Regions from separate parts of the Ligilactobacillus sp. ESL1201 genome, predicted to be linked through region 1. Evidence: riboswitches for the same ligand, from Rfam matches in the RefSeq annotation. Region 1 holds a riboswitch; the other holds the start of a gene.
The links. A riboswitch is a leader RNA that binds a small molecule or an ion and turns the genes downstream of it on or off. The one in region 1 is predicted to bind thiamine pyrophosphate.
Positions count from the first base shown of each region.

Region 1 (15,582 bases):
ACGCCGGCGGATGATGGAATCCTTGGACGAAATTATCAAGGAAAAATATGACGAAAACAATACGCTCGAATCATTTGAAGGTAAATTATTTGGTACCGGCGTAGAATCCTACACGGTTGGTTCTCACCTCTTTTATAATAACTATGCTTTGACAAGAAATAAATTGTGGACGATCGATGCAGGTCACTGGCATCCAACAGAAGACGTTTCGGATAAGTTTTCCGCTCATTTGCTCTTCGGTCGCGGCTTGATGCTACACGTTTCTCGTCCTGTTCGTTGGGATAGTGACCACGTAGTAATCTTTGACGAAGCCTTGCAACGGATCACCCGTTCGTTAGTTCGTGATGATGAATTAGATAAGACCAACATCGGCTTGGACTTTTTCGACGCTACGATCAACCGGGTAGCCGCTTGGGTAATCGGAGCTCGTGCTACACAAAAGGCACTTTTACAAGCAATGTTAGCTCCACTGGATCAATTGAAGAAAGACGAATTAAACTATGACTTCACTCAACGTTTGGTTGAAACCGAAGAATTGAAGTCATTCCCATTTGGCGCTGTATGGGACGAATTTTGCTTAAGAAATAACGTTCCGGTTGGCATGGATTGGTTAAAAGAAATTCGCCAGTATGAAAAAGACGTTCAGTTTAAACGTAACTAAAATCAAGGCATGAGATAGAGGAGAATGTATAATGACGAGTTTTGGCGCTTCAAAATATGTTAAAAAAGTAGCAGAGGTTACTCAGGCTTCCTACCAAGAAGGCTGGGATGAACGTAATGGTGGCAACGTTTCGTTGCGCTTAACTGCAGAAGACGTGGCAGGTTTTGACGATATTGGTACTGTTAAAAAGACGTTTGACCTCGGTTTTGATGCCAGTGCACTAAAAGGTGCTTATTTCTTAGTGACAGCCACTGGCCGCTACTTTAGAAATGTGATCCATCAGACAAATTTGGATTTAGGATTAGTCAAGATCACATCCGATGGCACGCATGCGGATCTGTTATGGGGCTACGAAGATGGCGCTGCGCCGACTTCGGAATTTCCAAGTCACTTGATGTCCCACATCGAACGACTTAAAGTAGACCCGAGTCACCGCGTCGTAATGCACTGCCATCCTACTAATTTGGTCGCATTGTCCTTCACACATGAATTGGATGAGAGAAGCATTTCTCGTCTGTTGTGGAAGATGCAGGCCGAATCATTGGTAGTCTTTCCGGAAGGGATCGGCGTGATTCCGTACATGACACCAGGGACTAACGAAATTGGCGAAGCAACTGCAGCGAAAATGAGTAAGTTCCGGACAGTGATGTGGCCCCATCACGGGATCTTTGGCACTGGTTCAAGCTTGGATGAGGCCTTTGGCTTGATCGAAACCGTAGAAAAAGCAGCTACGATCTACTCGCAGATCTGTGCACAAGGCGGCAAGATCTTACAAGAGATCACGGATGAACAGTTACATGATTTGGCAAAATCATTTCACGTAACGGCCAATCCAGATTTCTTAGATTAACAAGAAACAAAACGGGGAGAGTTGCGACAAAAAGCGCTTAGCAGTCGAGCGCTAGCCTAGTTTCGAAGTAAAAACCTGTACTTTGGTTTTATTTTGAAACGTAGCTAGGCACAAACTGCTGCTTTTTTGGAGCACGATCAATCTATTATTTACGGAAACCAAAAATGGGATTGGAACAAAACAGAGTTTTGTCCCAGTTCCTTTTTTGCAGTCTTGAGATTGAAAAAACTTGCGGCTTGAACTTGAGAGGAAGTTTATCTAGTGGAAAAAACAGAAAAGCAGAAATTATTAGCAGGAGAACCTTATTATATTTTTGATCCGGAATTAGCGGCCGATGAAACTCATGCCCGGCGGCTATGCAAAGAATTAAATGAATTGGATGATGCCGCCACTGAACAAAAAGACAAAGTGATTCGTCAACTTTTTGGTTCCGCTGGTAAAAATCCGTACGTGCAGCCGAATTTCAGGTGCGATTTTGGTTATAATATTCACGTCGGTGATAATTTTTTGTGTAATTATGACTGCACGATCCTCGATATCGCTCCGGTCACGATCGGTGATAATTGCTTCATGGCACCCAAAGTGCAGCTATATTCGGCTGATCACCCCAAAGATGCCAAACGGCGTAACTCATACATTGGCTTGGGACAGCCGATCACCATCGGCAATAGCGTGTGGTTGGGCGGCAGCTCGGTGGTTTTACCGGGAGTTACGTTGGGAAATAACGTGATCGTTGGCGCAAATTCAACCGTCACCAAATCGTTTGGCGATAACGTGGTGTTGGCAGGTTCACCGGCGCGGGTGATCAGAAAATTATCTTAAAAGGTAAGAGGGAATTAGGATGACTGCGTTTGAAACGGTGATGTTGCCAGTTTTATTGATTTTTTTGTGTGGTTTTATTTTTCAAAAAATATTTCAGTTAGACGTACAGCCGTTGTCGACTTTAGCGATGTACTTGTTATTACCATTTTTAGTTTTTAATACTTTTTACCAGCAAGATTTAAACTGGAGTTTCGTTAATGTGGTCATTACGTCAACGCTGATTATGTTAGCTTTAATCGCGTTGGGAGTAGTAATTGCTAAGTTACGGGGGTTAACGCGGGCACAACGCAATGGCTTTTTACTGTCGACGGTGTTTCCTAATAGCGGAAATTACGGCGTGCCATTAGTATTATTTGCGTTTGGTAGTCGAGGTAATAGCTACGCGATGATGATCATGGTTTTTCATAATATTTTGATGGGCATCGTTGGGGTCTATATCGCGGCATCGTCGACTAAAAGTGGAGCCGCGGGGATGAAAGAAGCGGGCTTGGCAGTGCTCAAACAGCCGATGAATTACGTAATTTTACCCGCTATTTTGTTACATTATTACCGCATTCAGGTGCCCGCTAATCTGATGAAGAGTGTTAACATGATCGGCAACATGGCGATTCCCTTGATCATGTTGATCCTAGGAATGCAACTGGCGGCAGTTAGCGTGCAAAATGTTTCACGTGGAACATTGAGTTTAGCAGTAGTCATGAAACTGGTGATTTCGCCATTGTTGGCGGTAGTAATCTGTAAGCTATTTATGATTGGTGGGCTTTTGGGCAAAATTATCATTATCATGGCAGCGATGCCCAGCGCAGCTAATACAACACTATATGCAATTCAATTTAAGGCTAATCCCGAATTTGTGTCGTCGTGTACTTTACTGACGACTTTGTGCAGTGTGGTGACGTTGACGGTGCTGTTAAATTTGTTATAGTAAGGGCTAAAATATTTAACTTAAAAAATTCTTGGGGGACGAAACTAAAAAATGTTTCGCCCCCTTACTAATATTTGACATTGAAAGTAATGACGCATAAAATCGAAAACAATTGTTGGAGAGAAGGAATACATATGAACAAACCACTGATTGGGATCACTGGTTCTCGGCTGAGGGATGAGGGTGGAATGTTTCCTGGTTACTATCGTAGTTATGTTAACGAGGATTACATTTCAGCCGTTGCCCAAAATGGCGGGATCCCGTTAATAATTCCGGTAACCGATGACCTGCAACTGGCGGCCGTGCAGTTGGAACAGGTACAGGGACTGATTTTATCCGGGGGCTATGATGTCGATCCGCGTTTTTACGATGAAGAACCGCTGCCTAAGTTAGGTGAAACGTGGCCGTTGCGTGATCGTTATGAGCTACAGTTACTGCAGTTGGCTGAGGAAAAGCAGCTCCCTGTGCTTGGAATTTGTCGGGGCGTGCAGCTGATCAACGTTGCACACGGTGGTAGTTTGTATCAGGACAGTTCGTACAGAAAACAGTTGACCTACCGTCATAATCAAGGTCACGTTCCGGAGATGGTAACTCACAGTGTGCGCGTTAAAGCCGGCAGTCACTTAGCTCGGGTGCTGGGAAAAACAGATTTGATGGTCAATTCATTTCATCACCAACTGATCAAAAAAGTAGCGCCGGATTTGCGTGCAAGTGCGACTGCGCCTGATGGCGTGACTGAGGGGATAGAAAATGCGGCAGGAACGGTGATCGGCGTGCAGTGGCACCCGGAGATGTTGCACAACAATTCTGAGGTAGCATTTATGAATAATTTATTTAAATTTGTGATTGATCAAGCTGCAAAGTAAGGTGCTTGCCGAGCGCAATTAGACAAGCTCCTGGAAGCATTCATTGAGAGAAGAGCATTACAAATAAAGAGGGAATAGAGAAATGGGTAAACAACAAAGCGATAAACTAGGTTTTTGGTCGATCGTTTTTCTAGCAATCAATTCTATTATTGGCTCTGGGATTTTCTTAACACCGGGTAGTGTGGTCAGTCAGGCGGGGAGTAAATCGTTGCTCGTGTACCTGATTGCCGCGCTGTTCGCCGCGGTTTTAGCGGTGTCATTTGCTTCTGCTGCTAAATATGTTAACGAGTCCGGAGCGTCTTACGCCTATTCCAAGGCTGCTTTTGGTGATCGAGTGGGCTTTTACATTGGAATTTTACGTTATTTTTCGGCTAGCGTAGCGTGGGGTGTGATGGCAGTCGGGGTGATCAAGTCGACGCTCTCGATATTTGGTGGCGATCCTAATAAACCTGTCAGCATAACTTTGGGTTTTTTAGTGTTGCTGGCCGTGATCACGCTGATCAATTTATTTGGGCAAAAAGTCGTTAAGTACGTGATGAACGGAGCAACTATCGGTAAATTAGCCGCACTTTTGCTAATCATTAGCGCAGGCGTGGTGCTGCTGGTGATCACCGGAACGGTCCATCATTTAAGTGCGGTCAATCAGGTTACCCGAAACGGCGTCAAAATTGTGCCACCGCTAACTACTAAGGGCTTTGTGATGGCAATTGTCGCGGCATTTTATGCTTTTACGGGGTTTGAAACCGTGGCTTCCGGAGCAGAGGATATGGAAAAACCGGAGAAGAATTTACCCCGGGCGATCCCGTTAGCAATTTTGATCATCGCCACCGTTTATATCGGAGTAGTGGCTGTGGCGCTAGTTTTGGCACCGAAAACACTGATGACGACCAAGCAAGTTGTCGCTATCGCCGCCATTTTTACCAATCCTATCTTACGAGATATTATTTTGGTGGGAGCGCTGATCTCGATGCTGGGGATCAACGTCGCTTCGAGTTTCAATGCGCCCCGGATCCTAGAAGCAATGGCGCGCGAGGGGCAAATTTCTGGGGTGCTGACTAAAAGGACCCGGAATAATTTTCCTGCCCGAACTTTTGCGATTTCGATCGTCTTAGCGTTGTTGATCCCGCTGGCATTTCAGTATAACTTAACAAATTTGATCACGTTAAGCGCGATGGTCCGGTTCTTAGGATTCATCGTGGTGCCGTTAGCGGTAATTCAATTTTATCGGGGCAAGGTCAAAGGTTCCGTGTTGGATGCACCGAAAAATGTAGTGACCGACGTGTTTTTCCCGGTTTTGTCGATCGTCTTGGTGCTTTTATTACTGCTCGAATATAACTGGAAAGTGCAATTTGGCATTGTGATCAATGGTCAAGTCGTAGGCGTTAATTGGTTTGCCATCGGTGTGATGGTGTTTGGCTTCGTGGTTTTGCCGTTGCTTGTTTGGTGGTTGACGAAATTAGAACGAAAATAAACTGTACAAAAGAGACTAGGACAAAATTTTTCGTCCTAGTCTCTTTTACACACGTTTATAGTATTAAGATTCAGATTTATAGTAATTTCAAAAATACCGACGCGATTATCACTGATGCTACTGAAACTGTCGCAAATCCTCCTACTAGCATTTTGGGTAATATTTGATCTACTAAAACGGCTTCTTCTTTTTCATTTGATGCAATAATATGGCAAACCTCAGTAGTTAATACGTAGTCTGCCGGGAAACCAAATAAGGCCGTTAAAGAACAGGCAAATGCCATTGCACCACTCATACCAAATGGCTTAGCTAAGATCCACGATGCTAAAAACATTCCTAATAATCCGAGTAAGATTAATACTATGATCTGAATTACTACTCGTCCCATGATTGCTGGAGTTGTGATATTTAACTGAGAAAAGATATAAGCTAATAAACCATACATCAACCATTGAAAGACTCCAGCTTTATTTAAAGCACTGTCTTCTAAGAATCCTAATTGATGAGCAATTACACCGAAAATCAAACAGATTACGTTAGCATTGATCGCATTATGGATCAGTAGACTACAGCCGTTGGCTAATAATGCAATTAACGCTACCCTAAATAAAGTAAAAGCAGCTGTTTGGTATTCAGCTGGTAGTCCTAAAAATTGGTGAGTTGCTGCCGTAGAAGAGGCAGCCGTTTTTTGTTTTGGCTCGATGTCTTTAATATTACCGGCGCGGTATTCTTTTACGACGCGGCGCCCTTCTTTTTTTAACATGATCGCCGTTAATGGATAGCCAATCACGGAGTGTAAAACAAACATTGCTACGGGTAAAGCAATCAAAGAAGTGATTCCCGCTGCTTTTAATCCGTTACTCATCAACAACGCTGCAACTAATCCACCTGTTAGCGGTGGAATAGCTGCGACTACTGTATGCCAATCGAAGATCCACGAACCAATAGTTAGAGTTAACAGGACAGTTCCAGCAATACCGAGTAGTGCGATGCAAACGGCTTTCCATTGTTGCAGCAGTTCTTTTAAGTTCATTAAGGTACCGAGGTGAACTAATAGCAATGAGATACACACATTAGCAAATGTAGGACCGAAACTAGCTTGAGCAACGATATCTTTAGGTAATATTGTCCAGTAGCCAATCACGAATAACAAAGCACTGACAAAGACGGATGGAATGTAAGCTTTGGTAGCTGACGAGACCCATTCACCGATAAACATGAACAACATTACAACTCCAAAAGCGATAATAAATTTCATAGACCTTCTCCTTTAAAATGACAAAACGATTATAAAAATGTGCAATAAAGTTTAGCATTAATTAATAATATCAAAAAAATATTATTTTACAATAGTGATTTTAACAAGATAGTATGTTAAATTAAATGTAATTATAAATTGACATATTTGTTAAGAGCTTACTTAAAAAGGTGGGAGAAAAGCATGGAAACATTATATAAAAATTTTAAGTTATTTGATGGTGTTCAGGAAAAAATGCAGGATAATGCGTGGTTTGTAGTTGATGAGCAAGGAAAAATTACTCAGCTTGGTACGGGCAATGCTCCCACTGCAGAACAAACCGTTGATTTGAGTAATAAGTACGTAATGCCTGGCTTGATTGACGTTCATACGCACGTTTGGATGGATCCTTACGGCAATATGCCACTAGAATATTTGTCGGAAGCAGAAGGAACGATTGCTTCACTGCATAATTTGGCAGAATTACTAAAAGCCGGAGTCACTTATATTCGTGATTGTGGTAGTGTTTTTGACGCGGATATTAAAATAGCTAAAATGGCACAGAACGGTCCGTATCCGATTGTTGGACCACGAATCATGCCTTCCGGTCGGCCGATGTCAATGACGGGCGGTCACGGTGATTTTACTGAAGGTTGGGACGGTAAGGGTGTATGGGGTTATTTGACAGATTCCGAAGATCAAATGCGTAAAGCAGTGCGAACAGCATTCAAATATGGTGCCAAAAATATTAAATTGATGGCGACAGGCGGTGTGATGTCTGCTACGGATCAAATTGATGACACGGAATTGAGTGTTGAGGAAATTCGAGTCGCTGTTGAGGAAGCTCATTCTAAACATATGACTGTTGCTGCGCATGCTGAAGGAGCTCGCGGAATTCACAATGCAATCGTGGCGGGAGTGGATTCGATCGAACACGGCTCTTACATCACAGACGAGGATATTAAATTGATGATCGAAAAGGGTATCTACTTAACTCCAACGTTAATTGCTGGTTACACAATTCCTGAATATGGTGAAGGTAAACTACCACAGTACATGCTAGATAAAGCAAAAGCATTTTTGAAAACTTATTTTGCACGGATTGGGGCTGCAATTAAAGCTGGGGTTAAGATCTCATTTGGTACAGATTCAGGCACTCCATTTAATGGTTTTAAGGATGTTGGTTTTGAATTAGAGTTGATGACTCGTGTTGGTGCTACTAATTACCAAGCGTTAGTCGCTGCTGGTAAATCTGCTGCCGAATTGATGAAGATTGCAGACGAATATGGTACCTTAGAAAAAGGTAAGTATGCTGACTTTTTAGTATTAGATGAAGACCCGTTGGCTGATATTAAGGCGGTCCAACAGGAAAATAAGGGTGTTTACCAGCACGGTGTAAAGAAATTTTAGGAGCTGAGCGGATGAAAAAGGTAATTGAAAACGTGGCGTTATTCGACGGAATTACGGAAACGTTGCAGGAAAATAGCTGGGTGGCATTTGATGACCAAAGCGGTAAAATCGACAAAATGGGGCAAGGAAAGCCTCAAGTTAGTGCTGATTATCAGGTAATTGACGGTACGGGTAAGTACCTGTTACCCGGCCTGATCAACGCGCACACGCATATCTGGATGGATCCGTTTGGTAGCAGGCAGGATCATTTTTCGGAGACCGAAGGCACGGTCAACGCTATTCACAACTTACGGCTGTTGCTGGACTCCGGCGTGACCTATATCAGGGATTGCGGTTGTATTTTTGATATTGATATTAAATTAGCAGCGTTGATGGAACAGGGAAAAGTTCAAGGACCCCACATTATGGGGTCGGGACGCCCGATGACGATGACCGGGGGCCATGGCGATTTTGTCGAAGGGGTCGATGGCGATGCACAGTGGGGGCATTTGACCGATTCGGTGGACGAAATGCGCCACGCCGTGCGGGTGCAATTTAAACACGGGGCTAAAAATATCAAGGTGATGGCGACAGGCGGCGTGATGTCCGCGACCGACGAGATCGATGATATTGAATTAAGCGGTGCGGAACTAAAAGCGGCGGTCGAAGAAGCACATTCTAAACACATGACGGTTGCTTCTCACGCGCAGGGTAACCGCGGCATTCAGCTGTCACTAGAAGCCGGGGTCGATTCGATCGAACACGGCATTTACGTCGATGAAAAGCAGTGTGAGTACATGAAAGAGCACAACATTTTTTTGGTACCGACCCTCAATGCACCACAGTGTATTGCTGACTATGGGCGTGAGACGTTACCTGATTATATGTTGCGTAAAAACGATGGCATCAAGCAGGATTTCTTTGAAAATATGGGTAAGGCCCTGCGTCAGGGAGTTAAAATTGCGGTTGGTACCGATGCGGGTACGCCGTTTAACCGTTTTGATAACGGCACGGCCCGCGAGATCGAATTGCTGACGACGATCGGGGCGACTAACGCACAGGCACTGGTTTGTGCGACCCGCAATGCCGCCGAATTATTGCACATTGATGATGAACGGGGGACTTTAGCTGCGGGTAAGATCGCCGATATGTTAATGCTAGATGCCAATCCACTGGCAGATATTAAGGCCGTCCAAACTGCTAATAAGCGGGTTTTCCAAAGCGGCCAGCAGGTCAAATAAAAAATAATTAATGTAAATGTTCGGTATATTTTGAATACTAAAAAAGAAGTTAGCGCGGTAGTTGAGCGCAACTTCTTTTTTTGTCTTGTAAATGACTAAGTGACCAGATTATTTTGTAGTTTATTTGTGAAATAGCTCCTGCGCTCTAAGAAATGGCTTGGTTTTAGCCAGTTTAATCAATAATAAGCACGCTACTACGGATCCCATTACTCCCGCACCCAAGAAACGCGGGGTGTAAACAAACCAGTACAGGCCATTAGTCGTGCCGGTAAACCAGGCCATCACGGGGTATGAGAGTAGTGAGCCGATGATCCCCGTGCCAAAGATCTCACCGATCGCGGCGGCCCACGTCTTATGCGTGATATGGTATCCCCAAGCGGCACAAAAGGCACCAAAGACCGCGCCGGTCAGTGCCAGTGGCGGAATCCCCAATAATAGCATTCTTAAAATCCCGCAAAATAAGGCCATTAACGTAGCGTAAAGCGGACTGAATAAGACGGCGGCGATCACGTTGACGACACTAGACATCGGCGCCATTCCCTCGATGCGCAAAATAGGCGATAAGACCACGTCGAGTGCGACCATTAAAGCTAGCAGTGTTAGTTTCTTGAGACGGACGTTTTGTTGAGTCATTGTTTTACTCCCTTTTAAGTCGCGGAGCGCGGTGAAGCACAAACGCAAATAAAAAACCTATTCGTATACGCACGAATAGGCAGTGATTTTTTAGTTTAGCGCCTATTCCTTCGCTGGCATTACCCAGAGCAGGTTCACGAGTATCATCTCAGCTGTTACCAGCACCCCGTAGACTTTTTATTTGATTACAATCGTCATTATAACGCTTTATTTAATTTAACACCAGGTTAATTATGTTCAGTTTGGGGAAGTTTTACTTGAACGAGGAAATGATTTAACTTTTTTGCAAGCAAGCACTTGCTTTTAGAAAAGTTACCGCGTACTATCAAGGTAGTACATAAGAGGAGGGTTATTGTATGAAATTAAAAAATTTTTTAGCTAGTCGTGGAGTTATCTTAGCTTTTTTAGCCACGCTAATTTTTGGAATTATGATTTTTGTGATTTATTTTACCGGGTATCAGGCGATGCCTAATAATTTGGAAAAACTGCCGGTAACCATGGTCAGCAACTCTACCACCAACAAAACGTTAGTGCGTCAGCTTAAGCACAAATTACCTTTTGACCACGTTCATCAGACTACTGATCTGCAGCAAGCTAAAAGCGACTTAGATGCACGGAAAACATACTTGGTGGTCGATATTCCTGCCCAGTTTGCTACTAAAGCGATAAGAGGCCAGCAACCACAAATAAAGATTTATACTAATCAGGCCAATCCGGCTAGTGTCAATACCGCTATGAATCAAGTTATTCAACGAATTAGTCAGACTTTAACTAGTCAACTGCTGCTAAAACAAACGACTGTAAAACTGGCGCAACCCCAATTAACTGCTCTGAAACAGCAGCTGAACCAACAAAAAGCAAGTGCGCAATCCAAGTTGCAAATTGCCCAACAACAAATTGCTGCCGCCCCACCAAAGCAGCAAGCACAGTTAGCCGCGCAACTGAAGCAACAAACACAGAAGCAGCAAAAACAAATAAAGCATCGCGTTCAAAGTACCACAAAAGGGATCTTGCAACAGGCTGATCAACAAGCACAAAGACAAGTTCAGCCGGTAATTCGGATCACTACTAAGAATGAAAATCCCATTAATAATAAGGGGCTAAACTATACCATGGCTCCCTTTTTAACGACGATTGCATTATTTTTAGGAACGATGATGGCTTCCTTGCTGCTGTACGGAACTTATACTAAATTTGTGCCACAAATTGGCCGCTTTAAAGCCTTTTTAGATACTGAAATTGCCTATGTAATAATTTCGCTTGTCAATGGCTTTTTGGTTTCTTGGGCTATGAGTGCCATGTTAAATTTAAGCCAGTTAAACTTAGGACTTTTGTGGTTTACGCAGAGCTTATTTATGTGGACTGTTTTTAATTTCACTAGTGTTTCTTATTTTATTGCCGGGCAAATTGGAGTCACGATAAATATTTTCTTAACGATGATTCAAATTGTTTCTGGGGCAGGCATGCTGCCAGTGGCTTCAATGAATGATTTTTATCGCCTGATGCATTATATTTCACCGATGTATTACAATATCGGTGCTAATTTTATTAATTTTTACGGTGGGCGTGGCTTACAAACCGCGTTGTTAGGACAGGTTACTTTACTGGTTAGTTTGATTATTATCAATTTAATTATTATAATTATCCGTAAAAAACAACCGTTTGTTGATTTAAGAAAGTTGTGTTAAGCAATGTCGGATAATACGGAGCAAAAAATTATGCGTGCCTTTGCTAAATTAGCTAGCAAGTACGGGTATCGTGGAACTACTACGCGTAAAATTGCCCAAGAAGCGGGAATTAATGAAAGTACCTTATTTCGCCATTTTCCTAATAAAAAGGCCCTGTTGCAGTATTTGGTCAATAATTATATTGCTCAAATTCAGACCAATGCCCAGTCATTTAAAATTACGGGTGATGTACGGGCTGATGTGCAACAAATCATGGCAGAATATCAGGATTTTATCGCTAGTCACCGCCAATCATTTCTTATCGCTATTAGGGAGGGACATGAATTTCCGGAGTTGGTGGCCGCTAGTCAGCACTTTTTTGCTGCCCGGTATCAATTGCTGCTAGAGTTTTTTACAGAATTGCAACGCAGGGGACTTATTAAACCCAATTTGAATCTTTCTGCTGAAGTTTTAAATTTAATTTTAATGAACTTTGGTAGTTCTGTTGTCGAATATGATTTGGGAAATATGCAAATCGGGCAGCAGTCCCTCACGGATAATACGCAGGTTTTTGTGGATCATTTAATAGTAGACGCTAAAAACGATTAGGTGAAAATTTTGACGGAGCTAACCTAAAAAAAGAGTCTGGGACAAAATAAAGTTTTGTCCTAGACTCTTTTTGTTTTCCGTAAGTAATAGACTGATCGTGCTCCAAAAAGCAGCACTTTTTGTCCCAACTCCTCCTTTGTTGGTTTAACAATTTAGTTACTACTTAATAGCGATGTCAGCGATCGTGGTTTGGCCGTAAAGAGCTTGCCAGTCGGCGGTAAAATCTGCGACCGCCGCACCGATCACCGAAGCCGTCAATCCCGTTTTTAAAACGTCGGGTCCCATCGTAACGGCCTGTGCGCCGTGCTCCAGTGCTTCGTTAACCTGTTGGACGGTATGAAAACTAGCTGCTAGGATCTTAGTGTGTGCGTGGGAACGTTTGATCTGTTGGGCGTAGCCAGCGATCACTTGGGAGGCGTCGATGTTTAAATTGACCATGCGGTTGTAGTAAGGTGCGATGTACTCGACCCCCGCGCTGATGGCGAGGTAGCCTTGAAATGCCGTGTAGATCGCCGTGGCCGTCAGGTGGACGCCTTCGTTGTGCAAGATTTTCATCGCGGCCAGTCCGGCTTCGTTGGTCGGAACTTTGACGTAGGTGTCTTTTCCCAAACGTTGCAAAATGGTGTGCGCGTCGGCAACGATCTGTTCTGTAGTAGTGCCGACAACTTGTACGTGTAACGTTCGCTGCTTTCCCAGTATTTCTTTGATCTGACTTAGATCTTGAAATAAGTTGCGCGTGTTGTTTTTCTTTAAAATCGTCGGGTTGGTCGTGATGCCGCTCAAAGGGATCACGTCGACGTATTTTTTGATCGTGGCAATGTCACTGGTATCTAAGAGAAATTCCATTGTACTCACCTTTCTATGATAAATTAATTTTCAGTAGCCGTAATGGTGATAGTCGAGCCGACCGCAATATCAGGATAAGCCTTTTTTTGTGCGTAGAGTGTTCCCGGTAATTTGGCTTGTGTGCTGCCGTCAAAACTGATCGCGATGTGCCCGAGGTTGGCTAAATTTTGCTGGACCTCGTTACCAACGGCGGTGATCTCAAAGTGCTCGTCAGCGATCTGTAAGTCCATGCCGGGGGTGATCGTACCTTGCACCGGGACGATCTCGATGATGTAACACGATGAACGCAACGCTTCCGGGGCGTTTTCACCGAATAAAATAACCATGTTGATATCTTTAAACTGTTTTGCTTCTTGACCGATTGCGACTACCTTAGTCGTGAATAAAGGGTCTTTCATTAAACTCACTCCAATAAAATTAAATTTGCGCGGCTATTTGCCGGGGTACAGGCCAAAGCTGGCTAACCAAGCGACGAAGACCCGCGGCACGCCGTTTAAGAAACGGGAATACAAAACGGAAGGCACGCCGACCTCGACGGTGTCTGATTCGGCTTCTTCTAGTCCTAAACCAACCGGAATAAAGTCGCAGGCGTTTTGCGTGTTGATAGCAAATAATGCCGGCAATGCGTACTGGGGTGGGATGTGGCCTTTACCGATCTCAACGCCGATCAAGGTTCCGATGATCTGGCCGATCACGGCGCCTGGTCCTAGGATCGGTGATAAAAATGGCAAAGAACAGATAAAGCCGATCGCTAATAACCCCCAAATATTGCCGGCCATTGGCACCATCAGTTTGGCGAATAATTTACCGAGCCCAGAACCTTCGATCAGTCCAATCAGCAGGGAAACGAAAGCCATGAAAGGCAGGATCGTTTCGATCACGGTTTGGACGGCTTTTTTACCGGCTTGGTTAAAGATCGCGATGATCTTGCCGGCGCCGATCCCGAACCGAGCTAATGCGCTGGTGTTACTTTTTTGTTGAGTGATCGTTTGGTCGCTGTTGTATTTAGGCTGTGGTTCTTCGGGTGATTTGGTCTCGCTGACAGTCGCCGTTTTATCGGTGAGCTGAATTTGGTTAACGCCCACGGCTGAAACGTAGATTTCCGGGGTGATGTATTCGGCGAGGGGACCGCTTTTGCCCGTCGCTAAAATGTTGACGGTCGGGATCTTCTTTTTAGGATAGATGCCGCAGCGTAACGTACCGCCGCAGTCGATAATTGCTAGTGCCGTTTGATCGTCTGGGATCGAAGTTTTAAAGCCATCGACGGCCTTCATTCCCGTTAACTGGGCGATCTTGTCGACGATATCGGGTTTGTTGCCGCCGGTGACGTAGATAAATTGGTGTTTTTCGGCGGTCGGGGTAATGATCAGCGGCCCACCGTAACCCCCAGAGCCTTTTTTGATTTCGATACTTTGATAAGCCATTGTAAAAGCCTCCCTATTCAGTCGTTAAGTCCTTACCGGTATCTGCTTGTTTGGACAGTTGAATGCCCGTAGTCTTGCAGACGTAAGCCGTGGTAAAATCGGTGACCCAGCCGCCGATAAAGTTCATCACTAAACCGACTAATAAGTAGCGGATCGCCAGGTCCATGGTGTCTAATCCGAGTTTTTGCACCCCCTGTGAGATTCCCAACCAGATAAATAATTCCGCCGGATTGATATGGGGAAATACGCCGTTACTGGTGTGACAGAATTGGGCTTGTGATGCGTAGTAACTGGGTTTGTAATATTCAGGCAAGAAGCGTGCCATGGTAAATGCCATCGGGTTGCCCAGCATGAACGCTGATAAAAATGGCAAAACCAGGTAACGCATGAACACGTTGCTGGAGGCGGCGCGGGCAAATTTATTCATGCGTTCTTCGCCGACGATGGCGATGATCGCGTTCATCAAAACCAGCAGCATCAAAACGACGGGGACGATCGAGCCGACCCACGAGATAAACTGTTTTCCTCCTAACTGAAAAAGGTGCATGAATCCTTTGGCAAAAGCTGTGACATAATGCATAGCTACTTCATCTCACTTTCATGATTGATTTTGAACGCGCGCAGTTTTTGGGTCAGTTGTAAGCTGTAGTTTTTGAGTTGGACGAACAATGGCATGTTAAAAACGTTAGTCCGGGTGTCAAATTCACTGCTGGCTAACTGCCCGTTACGAAACTCGACAAAACTGCGGTAGGCGTTTTGCAGGCACTGGCGGGTGATCGGGCTGAGTTGGTGGAGCGTGTCGTAGTCGGTCGCGACTAGCGCTAAGTTTTTGCCCGTCAGTCGGGGAACTGGTCTGAATGCGGCAAACACGGTGACCCCTTTCATCAACTGGGCTTCTTTGATATTTCCCTGTGCGTCGATGGCAAGTAACATTAGGCTGC
Region 1 is NZ_CP196362.1:27,561-43,142, forward strand. Features, by position in the region: gene ACSYSK_RS00135 (L-rhamnose isomerase) at 1-661, shown strand, start outside; gene rhaD (rhamnulose-1-phosphate aldolase) at 693-1,511, shown strand; gene ACSYSK_RS00145 (sugar O-acetyltransferase) at 1,773-2,333, shown strand; gene ACSYSK_RS00150 (AEC family transporter) at 2,353-3,258, shown strand; gene ACSYSK_RS00155 (gamma-glutamyl-gamma-aminobutyrate hydrolase family protein) at 3,393-4,124, shown strand; gene ACSYSK_RS00160 (APC family permease) at 4,207-5,595, shown strand; gene ACSYSK_RS00165 (hypothetical protein) at 5,672-6,853, opposite strand; gene ACSYSK_RS00170 (metal-dependent hydrolase family protein) at 7,037-8,242, shown strand; gene ACSYSK_RS00175 (metal-dependent hydrolase family protein) at 8,254-9,462, shown strand; gene thiW (energy coupling factor transporter S component ThiW) at 9,583-10,095, opposite strand; TPP riboswitch at 10,184-10,274, opposite strand; gene ACSYSK_RS00185 (ABC transporter permease) at 10,452-11,783, shown strand; gene ACSYSK_RS00190 (TetR/AcrR family transcriptional regulator) at 11,787-12,371, shown strand; gene ACSYSK_RS00195 (fructose-6-phosphate aldolase) at 12,531-13,217, opposite strand; gene ACSYSK_RS00200 (PTS glucitol/sorbitol transporter subunit IIA) at 13,241-13,615, opposite strand; gene srlE (PTS glucitol/sorbitol transporter subunit IIB) at 13,649-14,641, opposite strand; gene srlA (PTS glucitol/sorbitol transporter subunit IIC) at 14,655-15,221, opposite strand; gene ACSYSK_RS00215 (transcriptional regulator GutM) at 15,224-15,582, opposite strand, start outside.

Region 2 (15,582 bases), 800 kb from region 1:
GCTTTTTAAATTTTTGAATGATCGGCGGCAACCAGTTGATACACACACTACTAAAAGCACCGATCCGTAATTTACCAGCGGCTAACCCCGTCAAGCGCGCCGCTTCTTCGGTCAGCCGTGCTTCGGCCTGTAAAATTTCTTCGACCAACGGCAAGATCTTAGCCCCGTCCGTCGTTAACGTGATCCCGGTCCGATTTCGGATCAGCAACACGCACCCTAACTCTTTTTCCAGCCCCGCGATCGAATGACTGATCGCCGAAGGAGTCACGTTTAACTTCTTAGCCGCAGCGATGAAAGTCTTTTGCTGAACGACCGTGCTAAAAACATGATAAGAAAAATCAACCATGGCTAGCCTCCCCCCTTTCGCTGATACCAGCATTTGGTTAATAAAAAAGACTTTGCCCGCTAGTTACAGCGCACAAGTCTTTTTAGTCGTTTCTACATTTACAGTCCTACGCGTTCAAAGATCTCATCGACACGCTTTAAATGCCAATGATAGTCAAAGGCATCGTCTAGGGCTGCTTGATCGAGTCTGGAAGTGATTTTAGGATCTGCTTCCAGCAATTTTCTAAAGGAGAGTTGTTCGTCCCACGCCCGGGCCGTCTTAGGCTGGATCAAATCGTAGGCCTCTTCTCTTGTCATCCCCGTATCGATCAATTTCAATAATACTCGTCCACTATAAATCAAACCAAATGTTTTATTCATATTTTTTTTCATATTTTCAGGAAAAACCGTCAAATTGTTGAGAATCTTACCGAAACGATTCAGCATATAATCTAACAAAATAGTCGTGTCAGGTAAAATGATCCGCTCCGCCGAAGAATGTGAAATATCGCGTTCATGCCATAACGAAACGTCTTCGTAAGCAGTCATCACGTGACCCCGGATCACCCGTGCCAACCCGCAAATATTTTCCGAACCGATCGGGTTTCTCTTATGGGGCATCGCCGAAGAGCCCTTTTGTCCCTTGCTAAAATGCTCTTCGACCTCCCTAGTTTCGGTTTTTTGTAAACCGCGGATCTCGGTAGCAAATTCTTCCAAACTGGTGGCGATCAATCCCAAAGTAGCCACGTATTCAGCGTGTAAGTCGCGCGGTAATACCTGACTAGAAATTTCTTGAGCAGTCAACCCTAATTTGTCACAAACGTATTTTTCCACGAAGGGATCGATATTAGCAAAAGTTCCCACGGCCCCACTGATCTTGCCGGCTTCAATGCCGTGAGCCGCGTGTTTAAAACGCTCGATGTCGCGTTTGATCTCGGAATACCACCGTGCCAGTTTCAAGCCAAAAGTAATTGGTTCCGCGTGTACGCCGTGAGTTCTGCCCATCATCACCGTGTGTTGGTACTGGCGCGCTTTAGTAGCGACGATTTCTTGAAAGTTTTCTAGATCTGCCAGCAACACCGCGTTAGCCTGTTTCAGCTGATAACCATATGCGGTATCTACCACGTCGGTACTCGTCAAGCCATAATGGACCCATTTTTTCTCCGGCCCTAACGACTCCGACACGCACCTAGTAAATGCGATCACGTCGTGGTGAGTCACCGCTTCGATCTCGGCGATCCGCTGCACGTCAAAACGCGCATTTTGGCGGACTTTAGCCGCATCTTGTGTGGGAATATGTCCTAATTTAGCCCACGCTTCGACGACTGCGATCTCCACTTCTAGCCAGCATTCATATTTTTTTTGATCGTTCCAAATTGCAGCCATCTGCGGTCTAGTATACCTTGCAAGCATGATTGTTTCTCCTCAAATTTTATTTTGACACTGAATTCATTGTACCATGTAAAATTTAACTTTGGCTATTTTTAACGTTAATGTTGCGTTACCCTATTTCTTGAAAAGCACCCCGGCGCAATGTATGATGGATAAGATGTTTAAACCAAAAAAGGAGTTGGCTTCATTTTGATTACCTTATCCGGTATTATCGGTTCCGGCAAATCTAGTTTAACTAAAATTTTATCCGACGAATTAGGAACACGCGCTTTTTACGAACCAGTAGACGACAACCCCGTTTTGCCCTTATTTTATCAGGGAAACGAAATTGCAGCCCAAAAACGGCAAGCTGGTCAAAAAGATGCTTCTAACCCTTATGCTTACTTGTTGCAAACTTTCTTTTTAAACCGTCGCTTTAAAATGATCAAAGAAGCTAAGACCGCCGACAATAACGTTTTAGACCGCTCGATCTACGAAGACGCCTTATTTATGAAAATGAATACCGATATGGGTAATGCCACTGAGATCGAATACCAAATTTACCAAGAACTATTAGCCAACATGCTTGCGGAATTAAAATTCGTCACGCAAAACCAACACCCCGACTTGCTCGTGATCATTCACGTTTCTTACGAGACCATGATCGCCCGGATCAAAAAACGCGGCCGCAAGTACGAACAGATCGAAACGGACCCTTCACTAGTCAGTTACTATCACCAACTCTTAGAATACTACCAAAAATGGGAAGATTCTTACCAACTTTCACCTTTATTGGTGATCGACGGGGATCGTTACGATTTTGTCGAAGATCAAAGTGACCGCACCGTCGTACTCGACCAGATCGAAGAAAAATTAGTCTCGTTAGACAAATTGTCACCGACTGACCTAAAACGTTTGCGAAAACAGCGTGAACAAAATGACTAAAAAATAATAAAAAAAGAGGAAGCTGGGACAAAATTCTGTTTTGTCCCAACCCCTCTTTTTTGGTGGTGTCAAATATCTGCGGGAGTGTCGCAGAGCTATGTTGATTCACGGCTACTTTTCACTTACTTTTTTAATCGCGCTACGCAAGGTAAGATTTGTAAGCTAGCCGCCTTGCTGCGCAGCTTGATTTTAATCGTCAGCTTCCACAGCTTGTAGTTCCTGCAACTTAGCGTAAAACTGTGGCAGGTCTTTTGCCAGATCGACTATCCGTCCGTCACGGTCTAAAAAGCCGTGTGCACTTGTCGCCTCACACACTACCTGACCCGCCACACTCATCGTATAACCCAAAGTCAATTTAGCGCGTTTAACTTTTTGAATTGTCGTTACTATTTGAATAATGTCCGGATACTTAGTCATTTTGTGATACTTACATGCCACCGAAACGACCGGCGAGATCATCCCGGATTCCTCTAATTTAGCGTACGACCAGCCGATCTGTTCTAAAAAATCACTGCGCGCCTCTTCCATAAAACGAATGTAATTAGTGTGATTAGTGATCCCCATCTGATCGGTTTCGTAGTACTGAACTTTATGCGTGTATGGTTTAAGCATTGCTTTTCTCCTTATCATCAATTAATTAGACTACTACAAGTAGTTTAACACTCCTGCTTAGCTAACAATAGGAGCTGAGACGTTTAAAACATCCCAACTCCTATTATTGTAATTAATTTTTTAAAACAGCAACGCTAGCAGCAATATCAGTACTCTGCGCGATCATCGAGATCACCGCGCTACCTGCGACTCCAGTTTGAGTCACAGCCGCAACGTTAGCCGTGCTGATGCCACCGATCGCTACGACTGGTCGCTTAGCAAGCTCGTTTAATTTAGTCAGTCCCGCAAGTCCGATCACAGGCGAAGCGTCAGCCTTTGAACCCGTGATAAATACCGGGCCGCAACCATAATAAGCAATATCGGCAATTTGATTGGCCTGCGCAACTTCTTTGCGATTAGAACACGACAACCCGACAAACATCTGGTCACCCACGTCAGCAAGCACTTCTTGGACTCGCTCGTCTTTTTGCCCCACGTGAATTCCATCGGCTTTGACCATTTTAGCCAACTGTACGTCGTCATCCACGATAAAAGGCACGTGATAAGCGGCACACAACTGACGCAACCGTTTAGCCGTAGCCACACGCTCGTCAGTACTCGTTAGTCGTGAACCAGTTCCCTTATCGCGAAACTGGTAGGCGCTGATCCCCGCTTGTAGCGCCTTAGTTACAATTTTTTCTAGGGTCGTAGTCTGTGGCACATCTTGGGTACCGCAAACAAAATACGCCCGTAAAATCTCTTGCTGAAACATTATTTAGCCTCCCCGTACGCCCAGTGATTTAACGGACCATGGCCGTGGCCCACCTGGATCGTATTGGCGATCGCAGCTTGTACAAAGTCTTTCGCGGTGCGTACCGCTTTTTTCAAGGGAACCCCTTTTGCCAATTCAGCGGTCAAACAAGACGACAGCGTATCGCCCGTACCGTGCGTGCGCACCGTGTCGATCCGCGGCGCGCTCAACCAAAGATCGGTACCATCGGCAAAGAGTAAGTAGTCGGCGACGTCTTGACCAGCGGCGTGTCCACCCTTAATAATGACGTTTTTAGCGCCTAACTGCTGTAGTTTCCGTGCGGCTAAATTAAAATCCTGCTGACTCTTAATTTCAGCACCCACCAATCGCTGTGCTTCCAATAAATTAGGCGTTACCACCGTCGCCAACGGCAAGAGTTCTTCTTTGACTACCGTAATCGCATCGTCAGTCAATAATACTGCGCCCCCCTTAGCGATCATCACCGGATCGACCGTCAAGGGACCAAAATCATATTTTTGTAAGTTGCTGGCAACGTAGTGCACGTGGGCCGCATCTCCTAACATGCCGGTCTTACAAGCCCTAATGCTCAAATCGTCCGCTAGTGAAGCGAATTGCTGTGCAACCATTTCTTCTGGTAGCATTAAAGAACGTTGGACTCCCAAAGTATTTTGGGCGGTCACGGCCACGATCACCGCCGTTCCAAAAACGCGGCGTTCCTGCATCGTTTTCAAATCCGCCATGACACCAGCACCACCACCGGAATCGGTCCCTGCGATCGTCACTGCTTGGGGAAACGAATTGACCCGTTCTTCCATTAATGGACCTCCTCGTAATTAGCCCGCTGTTTGATCTGCGCACTAGTCGCTAACGTCAGTTGGTCTAACAAATTGACCGTAAAAGTTCCCGGACCAATATCAGTAGCACCACCAACCGCTAATTCTCCGACACAAGCAAATACCAGTGCAGCCGTTTGTGCCGCGGTAAAATAGTCATGGCCGCTCACCGCCAAAAATGCGGCTACGATACTCGATAACATGTCACCCGAACCAACGTGAACGGCAAATAGCGGCGTCCCGTTGTGCACGGCAACTGTTTGCGTCCCGTCCGCGATATAATCGGTCTGTCCGCTCAATAAAACCACACAGTTAAATTTGCGTGCCGCTTGGTTGGCGATCTCGATCAAATCACCATCGCCTTGACCGGCATCGATTCCCTTAGAATTCCACTCATAGCCCGCTAACGCAGCAATTTCTCCGGCATTGCCCCGGATCACCGCCACTTTAATATCTTTTAGTAACTCTAAGGCGACTTGTTTACGGTAGGCAATCGCACCAACGGCAACCGGATCGAGTACGACCGGCTTGCCCGCCTTGTTGGCAGCTAGCCCCATGGCGCGCATATGTTCTATTTGCACGGTGGTAAACGAACCCAAATTTAACGCAACCGCATCGCAGATCCCGATCATCTCAACGGTTTCACTGATCTCTTCTGACATGATAGGCGAAGCGCCGATCGCGTTGATCCCGTTAGCAACGTCTTGCACGGTCACAAAATTCGAAATGTTCAACACCACGGGATTATCTTTCCTGATCTGATCCAATAGTTCTAACTTCATCTACTAAGACTTCCTTTCACTGGTCACCTTCAGTAGTAATTGCTTTAGTTTGTTGTACGCAAAAAGGCCTCTCAGGCATGAGAAGGCCTTCAATTGCAAATGAAATAGCCGCACATCCCTACGCAAGTACTAACTTACAGGTTCTAAGGGTTCAGACATTTGTCTATCTCAGCCGGTTAAAGCTCCCCTTGCTTAACTTAATTATCGCGTTCATCATAGCAAAATTTACCAAGCGACGCAAGCCCACCAGCCGACAAATTGTAAAGCACTTGGCTAATTTTTTATCTTTAACGCAGCCGTAATTGGCGGTAGCGATTCAGCACGGCAGCGACTTCTTGTGGTCGCGGTAACGCAACATCTCCTTGATATTTAGGCGCCAATACCCGGGCCACACCAACATCTGCTATTACAGCGTATACTTCTCGCAGCACTTGGTTAAGTGTCTTATTTCCATCAAAATATTTATGGGCCAATAACCCAAGTATTGCGGCGATCCCCCTAGTTTGACTGACATCTAACAACTGTTCTAAAGCGGCTAAATCAAGCTGACTGTGCCCAAACGAAAGTTCATTTTTACCATGAACCTTAAAGCGATCACGCCGATCGTGAGCAACAAAATTGCCGGCTAACGGGATCCGCGCGGGTAAATCGCTAAAATCATTTTTAGTACTAGCGCTCACCGTTTCAGAAGCGTTTCGTGCAATTTCGTGGGCTTTTTTAGTCACGTCTAATGCCTGGTAATGATCCATCATGATCACCCTGTCGCTAACGGCAAAATAAGCACCCGATCCGCCCGTCACTAAAATGGTCGAAACGTGGAGTTGTTCGAATAATGGCTTGATCTGCGCTACAAACGGCGTGATCGGCTCTTGTGCCACCAACTGCTGCATCTGACTATCACGGATCATAAAATTAGTAGCCGAGGTGTCTTCATCGATCAACAGCGTCTGGGCCCCGCACTCCAAAGCTTCGAGCATATTAGCCGCCTGAGAAGTACTGCCGCTGGCGTTAGTCGTAGAAAAATTCGCAGTATCAACATTACCGGGAATGTTATTGATAAATGGAGTCAGGTCCGCTTTCGTCACGCTGCGACCGTCTTCGGCCCTGACCTTAACGGCAGTCGGGTCCGTCAATACTAACTCTCGCCCGTCGCCTAAACGATGATCGTATACCCCGGTTTCAAGCGCCCGTAACAGAGTAGATTTACCGTGATAACCACCGCCTACGATCAGCGTGATGCCCTCTTTGATCCCCATGCCAGTCACCTGCTGACCGTTATCTAAAGTCAATGTCACCCGTAAAGATGCAGGAGAGCTAAACGGCATGGCTGTCGCTAACGGGAGGTCGCTCGCGCCACTTTTACGCGGTAAAATGGCCCCGTCGGCCACAAAGCTTACCAGGTGGTGTTGACGCATCAGTTTTCTGATCTGCGTTTGGGTCGTAACTAATTCAACTTGACGGCGTAAACCAGCCTGATCGAGGTTGTGGTAAAACAAAGCGCTTTGCACGATGCGCGGTAACAATTCGGTCAGTAACTCCGCGGCGGCCCGGCCTAAGATCCTTCTGCCCGCCGCCGGCAAATTAGCTGTCAGTCGGACTTCGATCGTGGTAGCGGAAAACACTACGGCTGTCCGCGCTAAAATTTCCGGACCGCAAGAAACGATCCCCAACGCACCCGTTTTTTTACTACTATGAGGCTGTAATTTAGCGGCGACCGCGCCAAAACTACGAGTCAAAAAATCCGCCACCGCCAAACGCTGTTCTTTTCGTGCCAACAACTCAGCGGGAATTTTTGCGTTGGTGTTAGGCAACTCGATATGTAACCGTGACGCCGGCGCGTACGGATCGGCTTGTACGTGATCAAACGTTAAGCGGTACCATTTACACTGATAAGTCTGCTGCAACGATTTATAAGCACCATACCCCTTGTGATCCAAACTCAGTAACGCTGTTTTTAATTTATCCACAACTAATGTCTCCTCATTACGACAAAACTACTAACAAATACAATTCCCCTTGTACTATCCCGCTGCCATCTTCATCTCTAATCGTAAAGTCCTTAACGCGGTAGATCTTAGTGACCCCCTGTTGGTCAGTAACTTCGATGCGTTTGCGTTGAATGTCTTGTCCAAATTGCTGGGCTTGCGCCACCGATTTAAAACTCAGTAGGTAATGGGTGTTTAAACTCAGCGAAAAATCCTTCACTAAATTAGCATTGAGCTGCTGTTTTTCCTTGTTGTTATCGGTAAATTCTAATGTAACTGGTTCAAAATTATTCATTACTAAACAACTCCTTTGACAAATCAGTTAAGCCTACTACTAAATTTTAGTCCAAGAATTAAAATTAAGCTAATGATTTTTACCACAGTTGTCCGTCAAGCTATCCAAAAGTGGGGCTGCGGCAAAATCACTTTACCCCAGCCCCACTTTTATCTGTGACTAACTTCACGGCTTACTCGTCGATTGCCGCCGCATTTTCAGAATAATTGATATAATGTCGTAATTTAGCCGCAGTCTTGCGGTTGATCCGCCCGGATTCCAGCATCGACTGCACGGCCGCACGCTGTGCTCCTAGGACCATCGTGTGCAACTGATCGTGTTGCTTTTGGTATTCCGCAAATTCAAAATTCGATTTGTCTTTGATTCGTTCGATCCGGTTGCGGTACATGATCACGAGGTGATAAATCGTCGGCCGGTGACTCTTTTGTCCTTCGTCAGACGCCACGAAACGCGACAACGCCTTGATCGCCGCTTTAGCACATTGACGCTGGACCATCAACGATTCTTTACGCAAAACTTCCTTTTTTTGCGCCGAAGTCCACGAACCAAAAAGATGGTGGAACAACCTGCTCAATGCTCGCCAGTCGATCACAATACTTAATTTAGGTTGTTCGGAGATCCTAGCCGCGTGTTTGAGATCTTGATTTACCCGGTATTTTTCCTGCTGGTAAGTCGTCTTAGAGATCTGTTTTTGTTGGCGCAGTTTCTCGATCGTTTCTAACTCGCCTTTAAGCGCCACTTTCCGCAAAAGCGCCTCGTTTTTTAACGCCTTTTCGACTTGTTCGTCGTTTCTGATCTCCATTTCGATCTGGCGTTCCATCGACTGATAATCCAAAATCAATTCGTAACCCGCGCGTTGGTTTTTCTCGTCTATGTGTTCGTTTAAATTCGAAATAGCTAGCCTTAAAATGATCAGGTAAGCCTCATTTTCCGTTAAATAGTGCGGCTGCTGTTCATCTTGTTGTTCATCGTCGATCAAGCTTCCACGCGTTAAGATCGGCACTGTATCCTTAGCGACTAACGGCAACGTGATCACCGCCGCCAACAAACTAAAGATGATCACCGCCGACGCGATAAAGATCACCAGGTCACGTTCGGGAAAAGGAGCACCACTCGGCATCCTAAACGGCAACGATAACACCCCGGCCATCGTCACGGCGCCCCTGACACCTGAAAGTCCGGTGAGCAACGCCGACCGAAACGCTCCTTGATTTTTAGACAACTGTTGCTTTTTTTTGCTGGGAAAAATCAGGTAAATATACGACCACAAGACCCTGATCGCTAAGATGATCACCCAGGTCAAAAACGCGTAACTGAGTGCCTGAAAGGTTCCAAACTGATTACCAACGATCACGTTACGCGTCGCGTTCGGCAGGGCATTTCCTAATAAGATAAAGACAAAGCCGTTTAAAAAATAGTTCAACACATCCCACGTCCGCGTCGCCACTACCTTCAATTCCGGCCGGTAATCGACCGACGTGCCAAACTTGGTAAAGACTCCCGCAGCCACGACGCTGATCACACCGGATGCGTGTAAGACCTCTTCGGTCAGGATATAAATTAAAAACGGCGTTACGATTTGGATCGCGGTGTGAAAGACTACATCGTCGATCCCGTTTCTTTTTAACACTTCTTGTAATAGATCTAATAAGCGCTGGAGGATAATGCCGGCGATGATCCCGACGATCCCGACGTAAATAAAACTGCCGCCCGCTTTGAGTAGAGAAAAAGTTCCCGTCAAAACTGCGCTTAACGCATACTTGAAAGCCACCAGCCCCGAAGCATCGTTGATCAAACTCTCACCGCTGACTAGGTGCATAATACTTTCGGGTAACTTAGCTTTTTTAGCGATCGACTGCACGGCGATCGGGTCGGTCGGAGATAAGATTGCCGCCAACGCGAACGCCTCCATCAGTGGGATCGCTGGTAACATTTCGTGAATTAAAAAACCACCAAAGCCGGTCGTTAAAAAAACCAACAGGATCGCGTTACCTAAAATCGGCCCGCGCATCCGCCATAATTCCCGCTTGGGAAACAAGCGCCCGTCAGTGTACAGCAACGGTGCGATAAAAACCAGCAAAAACCAATCCGAACTCAGATTGATCTGATACCTGCCGCTTAAAGCCGTCACCAAACCTAACACGATTTGGATCAAACTCAAAGGGATCGATGGCAGGTAATGATTAATAATATTAGAAAACAAAATTAAGACTGCCATCAAAATCACAATTTCGATTATTTGCACGCTATTTGATCACCTTCCTTGAACATTTAAAATAAACTACTATTTTATTTTAACAAATTTATTTTCAAGCGGCAAAAATTACCGTTTGTTTTAATATTGGTAACACAAAAAGACCTAACCTCGAGCAAGGTTAGGCAAGAGAGAGAAATTTATGTGAAAAATATCACTGCCCTGAGTATAGCACTGTTTTTCCCCGATTGCACTACAATTAGCAACTTTTTTGCAGTCTACTACGCAGACTAATTTTTCATTTAAAAAATTAATCAAAACTATTGACATATCATTTTGATTAGTTTAAATTAATAAACAATTAAACTGTAATTACAAAACGCGATGACAAGGATTGTTTTATTCCGTGCTGGCTCAGAGAGTTTCCGTTCGCTGCAAGGAAAACCACCGGTTTAAAACTGCTCACCTCTAATCAAGCGATGAAGATGAAATCAATTAGTTTTCATTGGCGGCCCCCCATTATCAGGGAACGTGTCTATGAACACGTAAGCTTATGGTTCACATAAGAAAAATAGGTGGTACCGCGGTAAACGCCCTATCAAGTTGGTCTCGGACCGACTGATAGGGCGTTTTTTGTTTTCGTAACCGTAATTCATAGTTTAAATTATTTTTAGGAGGCAATACCTATGAAGCAAAAAGTAGCAGATCTTGACTGGAATAATTTAGGATTTAAGTATCATGACTTACCCTATCGTTACGAAGCTAAGTATAAGGACGGTCAGTGGCAAGAAGGCAAACTAGTTACAGAATCTACGTTTGAAATGTCCGAAGCGGCAGAAATTTTACACTACGGTCAAGAAATTTTTGAAGGCTTAAAAGCTTACCGGCGCAAGGATAACAAGATCAACTTATTCCGTCCGGAATTAAACGCCCAACGCCTGAACAAATCTGCTCAACGCATGGTAATGCCGACTTATCCGGAAGACCAATTCGTCGCCGCGGTCAAGCAAGTCGTTAAGGCTAACGAAGAATTCGTTCCCCCTTACGGTACCGGTGGTACTTTATACGTTCGCCCTTATATGTTCGGAACCACCCCAGTTTTAGGCGTCGATCCCGCTAACGAATATACCTTTAGGATCTTCGCTACTCCCGTTGGTTCGTATATCAAGGGCCTTAACCCCACCCCATACGTGATCAGTAAATACGACCGGGCTGCTTACGCCGGCACTGGTCAAGCCAAAACTTCGGGTAACTATGCAAGTAGTCTTTTACCTGAAATGGAAGCTAAAAAAGCGGGCTTTGCCGATTGCTTGTACTTAGATCCACGCGAACACAAGTACGTTGACGAATTTGGTGGTGCTAACTTCTTCGGGATCACCAAGGAAGGACAATTTGTCACTCCTAAATCCCAGTCGATCTTAATCTCGATCACCAAACGTTCACTGCTCGAAGTCGCTAAACATCAGGGCTTAAACCCAGTCGAACGCCAGATACCGTTAGCAGAAGCATTTGAAATGGCAGAAGCCGGCGCAATGGGGACCGCCGCCGTGATCTCACCCGTCGGTTCATTGACCTACAAGGGCGAAAAACACGTGATCTACGGCGAAGAAAAGACCGGCCCAGTTACGACTAAACTGTACAACGAACTGATCGACATCCAGTACGGCGACCGCAAGGGACCTGAAGGCTGGATCCAAACGATCGACTAAAAAATATTAATATTATTAGGGGGAGCAATCAATGACCAGAAAAATTGGAATTATCGGCTGTGGCCACGTTGGCGCAGCAATCGCACATCACATCGTCGTTGCCGGAGTGGCAGACGACTTAGTTTTAATCGACAGTAACGAAGCCAAATCAACGGCAGACGCTCTTGATTTTACCGACTCATTAGCTAATTTAAACTCACACGTTAACTTCACCGTTAACGACTATTCCGCGCTCAAAGACGCGGAGATCATCGTTTCGGCCGCTGGCAATATCGCTTTGCAGACCCAAACTAAAAACGCAGACCGCTTTATCGAATTTCCGTTCAACCAAAAAATGGTCCGCGAAGTCGCACCTAAAGTTAAAGAATCCGGCTTCCACGGCATCCTGATCAACATCAGTAATCCGTGTGATGTGATTACCATGATGTACCAAAAGATCACCGGCTTGCCGCAAAATCACGTGATCGGCACGGGGACACTACTGGATTCAGCCCGGATGAAACGGGCCGTCGGCTTCGCGTTAAAAGTCGACCCGCGTTCGGTCGAAGGCTACAACTTAGGCGAACACGGAAATTCACAATTTTCAGCATGGTCAACGATCCACGTGATGGACCAACCGATCACCAAGTTAGCCGCTGAAAAGGGCTTAGACCTAGACGAACTCGATCAAAGCGTGCGGGTCGGCGGCTTCACGACGCTTAAGGGCAAAGGTTGCACTAACTACGGGATCTCCGCTGCTGCCGTGCGTTTGATCAACGCCATTTTAAGCGACGCTAAGATTCAAATGCCAGTTTCGCATTACCGTGAAGAATACGGCGTTTATCTCTCATATCCGGCAATCGTTGGCAGTGATGGCATCGAACAGTTGATTCACTTAGAGCTACCGGATGACGAAAAAGAAAAACTCCAAAACTCCGCTAACTACATCAAAGGCAAATACGACGAAGCTAATCCCGAAGGTTATTAAGGTTATTAATGTTGTTGACATCCAGTCGTTTTTAAATTTAAAAGTACAAATCTACTAACAAGATTAAATACCGGCTGGCAAAAAACGGAGTTGGGACAAAAAGCGCTTAGCAGTCGAGCACTAGCCTAGTTTCAAAGTAAAACCCGAACTTGGGTTTTATTTTGAAACGTAGCTAGGCACAAACTGCTGCTTTTTGGAGCACGATCAAACAAGCTGTGAGTCAAGCCGGTTAGCGGTCGTGGACTAAGTGGCACTGACAAGCAAATCCTGTACTTGGATTTGTTTGTCAATGTCCTTAGGACCTAGACTGCTGGCTTGACGAACGCGATTAAGTCATTGCTTACGGAAAACAAAACGGGGCCGAGACAAAAGTAATTTTTGTCCCGGTCCCGTTTTTTAAAACTTTATCAACTATAATCTTAATTACGCTGCGCCAGGCAACAGTTTTACTTTGTAGCTTGATTTACGCGTACTCGTGCGCCATTTTAGCCGCAACCGCCGCCGCTAGCGCCCCGATCAGATCATCGATAAAAGTATTGACCTGACCGTTTTTACTGGTATCAAATTCCTTGATGATCCCGTGTTTGACCCGGTCTAAATAACCAAAATTGGTAACCCCGATCGTGCCGTAAATGTTGGCGATGCTCACCGCCAGCGATTCATCGACGCCAAAAACGCCTGCATCGTTAGCGATGATTTTTTGCAGCGGCTCACTTAACTGGCCCGCCGTCGCCAAGCGATCCAATTCCAACGCCACCATCGCATTATTTAATACCTCACGTTTATGTAAAACGCTGATCGCCGCCTTTTCAAATTCCGCGATCTGGGCATTAGGATAAAACTCTTTTTGCAAGTCGTAAGCAATTTGCGCGATCGTTTGACAAGTTACGCCCTTTTTTTCCAACGTACTGGTGACAAAATTGTATGCTTCTTTGTCCGGATACTTAAAATCTGCTGCTCTCATTACCGCTTCTCCTTTACCGCCGGTGTGAAAAAAGTCTGGTATAGTGCTTTAGTCGCCTTAACCTCGTCTTTTTGCGCGATCCCCAGCGTAATACTGATCCCCGATGAACTCTGGTTAAACAATTCAACTTTGATCTGCTCGTTAGCTAAGGCCTGCATCGCTTGCGCCGCCACTCCCAGCGTATCCTGCATTTTTTCTCCTACCAACATCAGTAAGGCCAGGTTTTTTTGCCGGTGCACGTCGTCTGCTTGCAAATACTGTTTTAACTGGTCCAGCAACTCTTGTTCGTTTACCACCTGCTTTTCTTTTAAAACGATCGACATCTCATCGATCCCGGTCGGCATGTGTTCCACGTTAATATGATGCTTAGCCATGAACTCTAACGCCCGCGCACTAAAACCTACTTCGTCGTTCATTAAATATTTAGCAATGTAAATCGACTCAAAACCGTGATTGCCCGCGATCCCCGTCACTACTCCGGTCGCGTCATCATTTTTCCTGGTGATCAGAGTTCCCGGTGCTTGGGGGTTGTTGGTATTTTTAACAACGATCGGAATATCGGCCATGATCGCCGGGCGCAACGCCTCTTGTTGTAATACCGAAAATCCGGCGTAAGACAACTCACGCATTTCACGGTAAGTCAGGTGAGTGATCTGTTGGGGATGGTCGATGATCTGCGGGTTAGCGGCGTAGATCGCGTCGACATCGGTAAAATTCTCGTACAACTGCGCGTGCACGCCGTTAGCAACTACTGCTCCGGTAATGTCCGAACCGCCCCGCGCAAAGGTCACCTTTTGCCCCGTTTTAGTTACACCAAAAAAGCCGGGAATGATCAAGCGCTCATCACCAAGCGACAACTGGCGCAAGTGCTCGTAAGTTTCCGGTAATACCCGCGCGTGTCCCGGACGACCACTAACATAGATCCCCGCTTCTTTAGGACTGACGTAACGCGCGGGAAGACCCTGTTGGGTAAAATACAACGCGATCAACTGGGCATTATTATCTTCACCACTCGCTTTAAACGCGTCTAACAGCTGATCATTGTCCTGGTAGTCAGCCGTTAACATCGCGTTCAAATTCCGGTCTATCAGTTTCTTAGCCGCCATTCCGATAGCCAATTCGGTGATGATCTGATAATACCTTTGTTTGACGTTTTCCAGCGTTTTACCGTAGTCTTTACCGCCGAGTAACTGCTGAGCCAAGCTGATCAACAGATCGGTCAGTTTTTCATCGGCTGCGACCCGTTTTCCCGGTGCTGAAACTACGACTATTTTTCTTTGTGGGTCCGCCTTAACGATTGCTAATACCTTTTGCCACTGACCACCATCTGCTAAAGAACTACCACCAAATTTAACTACCTTCATGACTAAGCACCCCATTAAATTAATCTTAGTAAAGAATAGATTAACAAAAAATTAACCAACTCTCAACTAAAACTCATTTGTGTTTGGATTTGCCGTTAGTCGCTTTATTGTTTTCTTTTTTATTTTTATTGTGCGGGTGTATTAGTTTGACCGTTAAGATCCCGCTATAAAGCTGATCTACCGCAGCCTGACGGTAAGTAAAATCCTTGCGGGCCAAAACTTTATAGGTCCCAAAGAAATTTTTAACGGTGATCCGCGCTTTTTGACTGAGCTTAGCGAAGTTTTGGGCCTCTTCTTGACTGTTAAATAAAATCGCGTAGCGCGGGTAGTCGCTTTTAGGTGCTAACCCGATTTGTTCCGCCTGATAATCCAAACACTTCTTCTTATAAGTTAGCCGTAAGTTGTTTCTCTCGTACACTGCTAGCCCTCCCTTTGTTTTTGCCGCTGGTTATAACCGGCGCCCCAATTTGCCAGCGCTTGGATCAC
Region 2 is NZ_CP196362.1:1,234,225-1,249,806, forward strand. Features, by position in the region: gene ACSYSK_RS06235 (LysR family transcriptional regulator) at 1-346, opposite strand, end outside; gene purB (adenylosuccinate lyase) at 445-1,737, opposite strand; gene ACSYSK_RS06245 (deoxynucleoside kinase) at 1,906-2,640, shown strand; gene ACSYSK_RS06250 (acyl-CoA thioesterase) at 2,830-3,252, opposite strand; gene thiE (thiamine phosphate synthase) at 3,365-4,003, opposite strand; gene thiD (bifunctional hydroxymethylpyrimidine kinase/phosphomethylpyrimidine kinase) at 4,003-4,818, opposite strand; gene thiM (hydroxyethylthiazole kinase) at 4,818-5,618, opposite strand; TPP riboswitch at 5,717-5,817, opposite strand; gene ACSYSK_RS06270 (ABC-ATPase domain-containing protein) at 5,906-7,585, opposite strand; gene ACSYSK_RS06275 (hypothetical protein) at 7,602-7,898, opposite strand; gene ACSYSK_RS06280 (Na+/H+ antiporter) at 8,071-10,143, opposite strand; gene ACSYSK_RS06285 (branched-chain amino acid aminotransferase) at 10,779-11,801, shown strand; gene ACSYSK_RS06290 (L-lactate dehydrogenase) at 11,833-12,768, shown strand; gene ACSYSK_RS06295 (phosphatidylglycerophosphatase A family protein) at 13,232-13,732, opposite strand; gene ACSYSK_RS06300 (aspartate kinase) at 13,732-15,096, opposite strand; gene ACSYSK_RS06305 (hypothetical protein) at 15,170-15,514, opposite strand; partial or broken gene ACSYSK_RS06310 (winged helix-turn-helix transcriptional regulator) at 15,517-15,582, opposite strand, start outside.
Region 2: linked by a shared signal. The riboswitch ahead of thiM (hydroxyethylthiazole kinase) and the one ahead of thiW (energy coupling factor transporter S component ThiW) in region 1 are both predicted to bind thiamine pyrophosphate.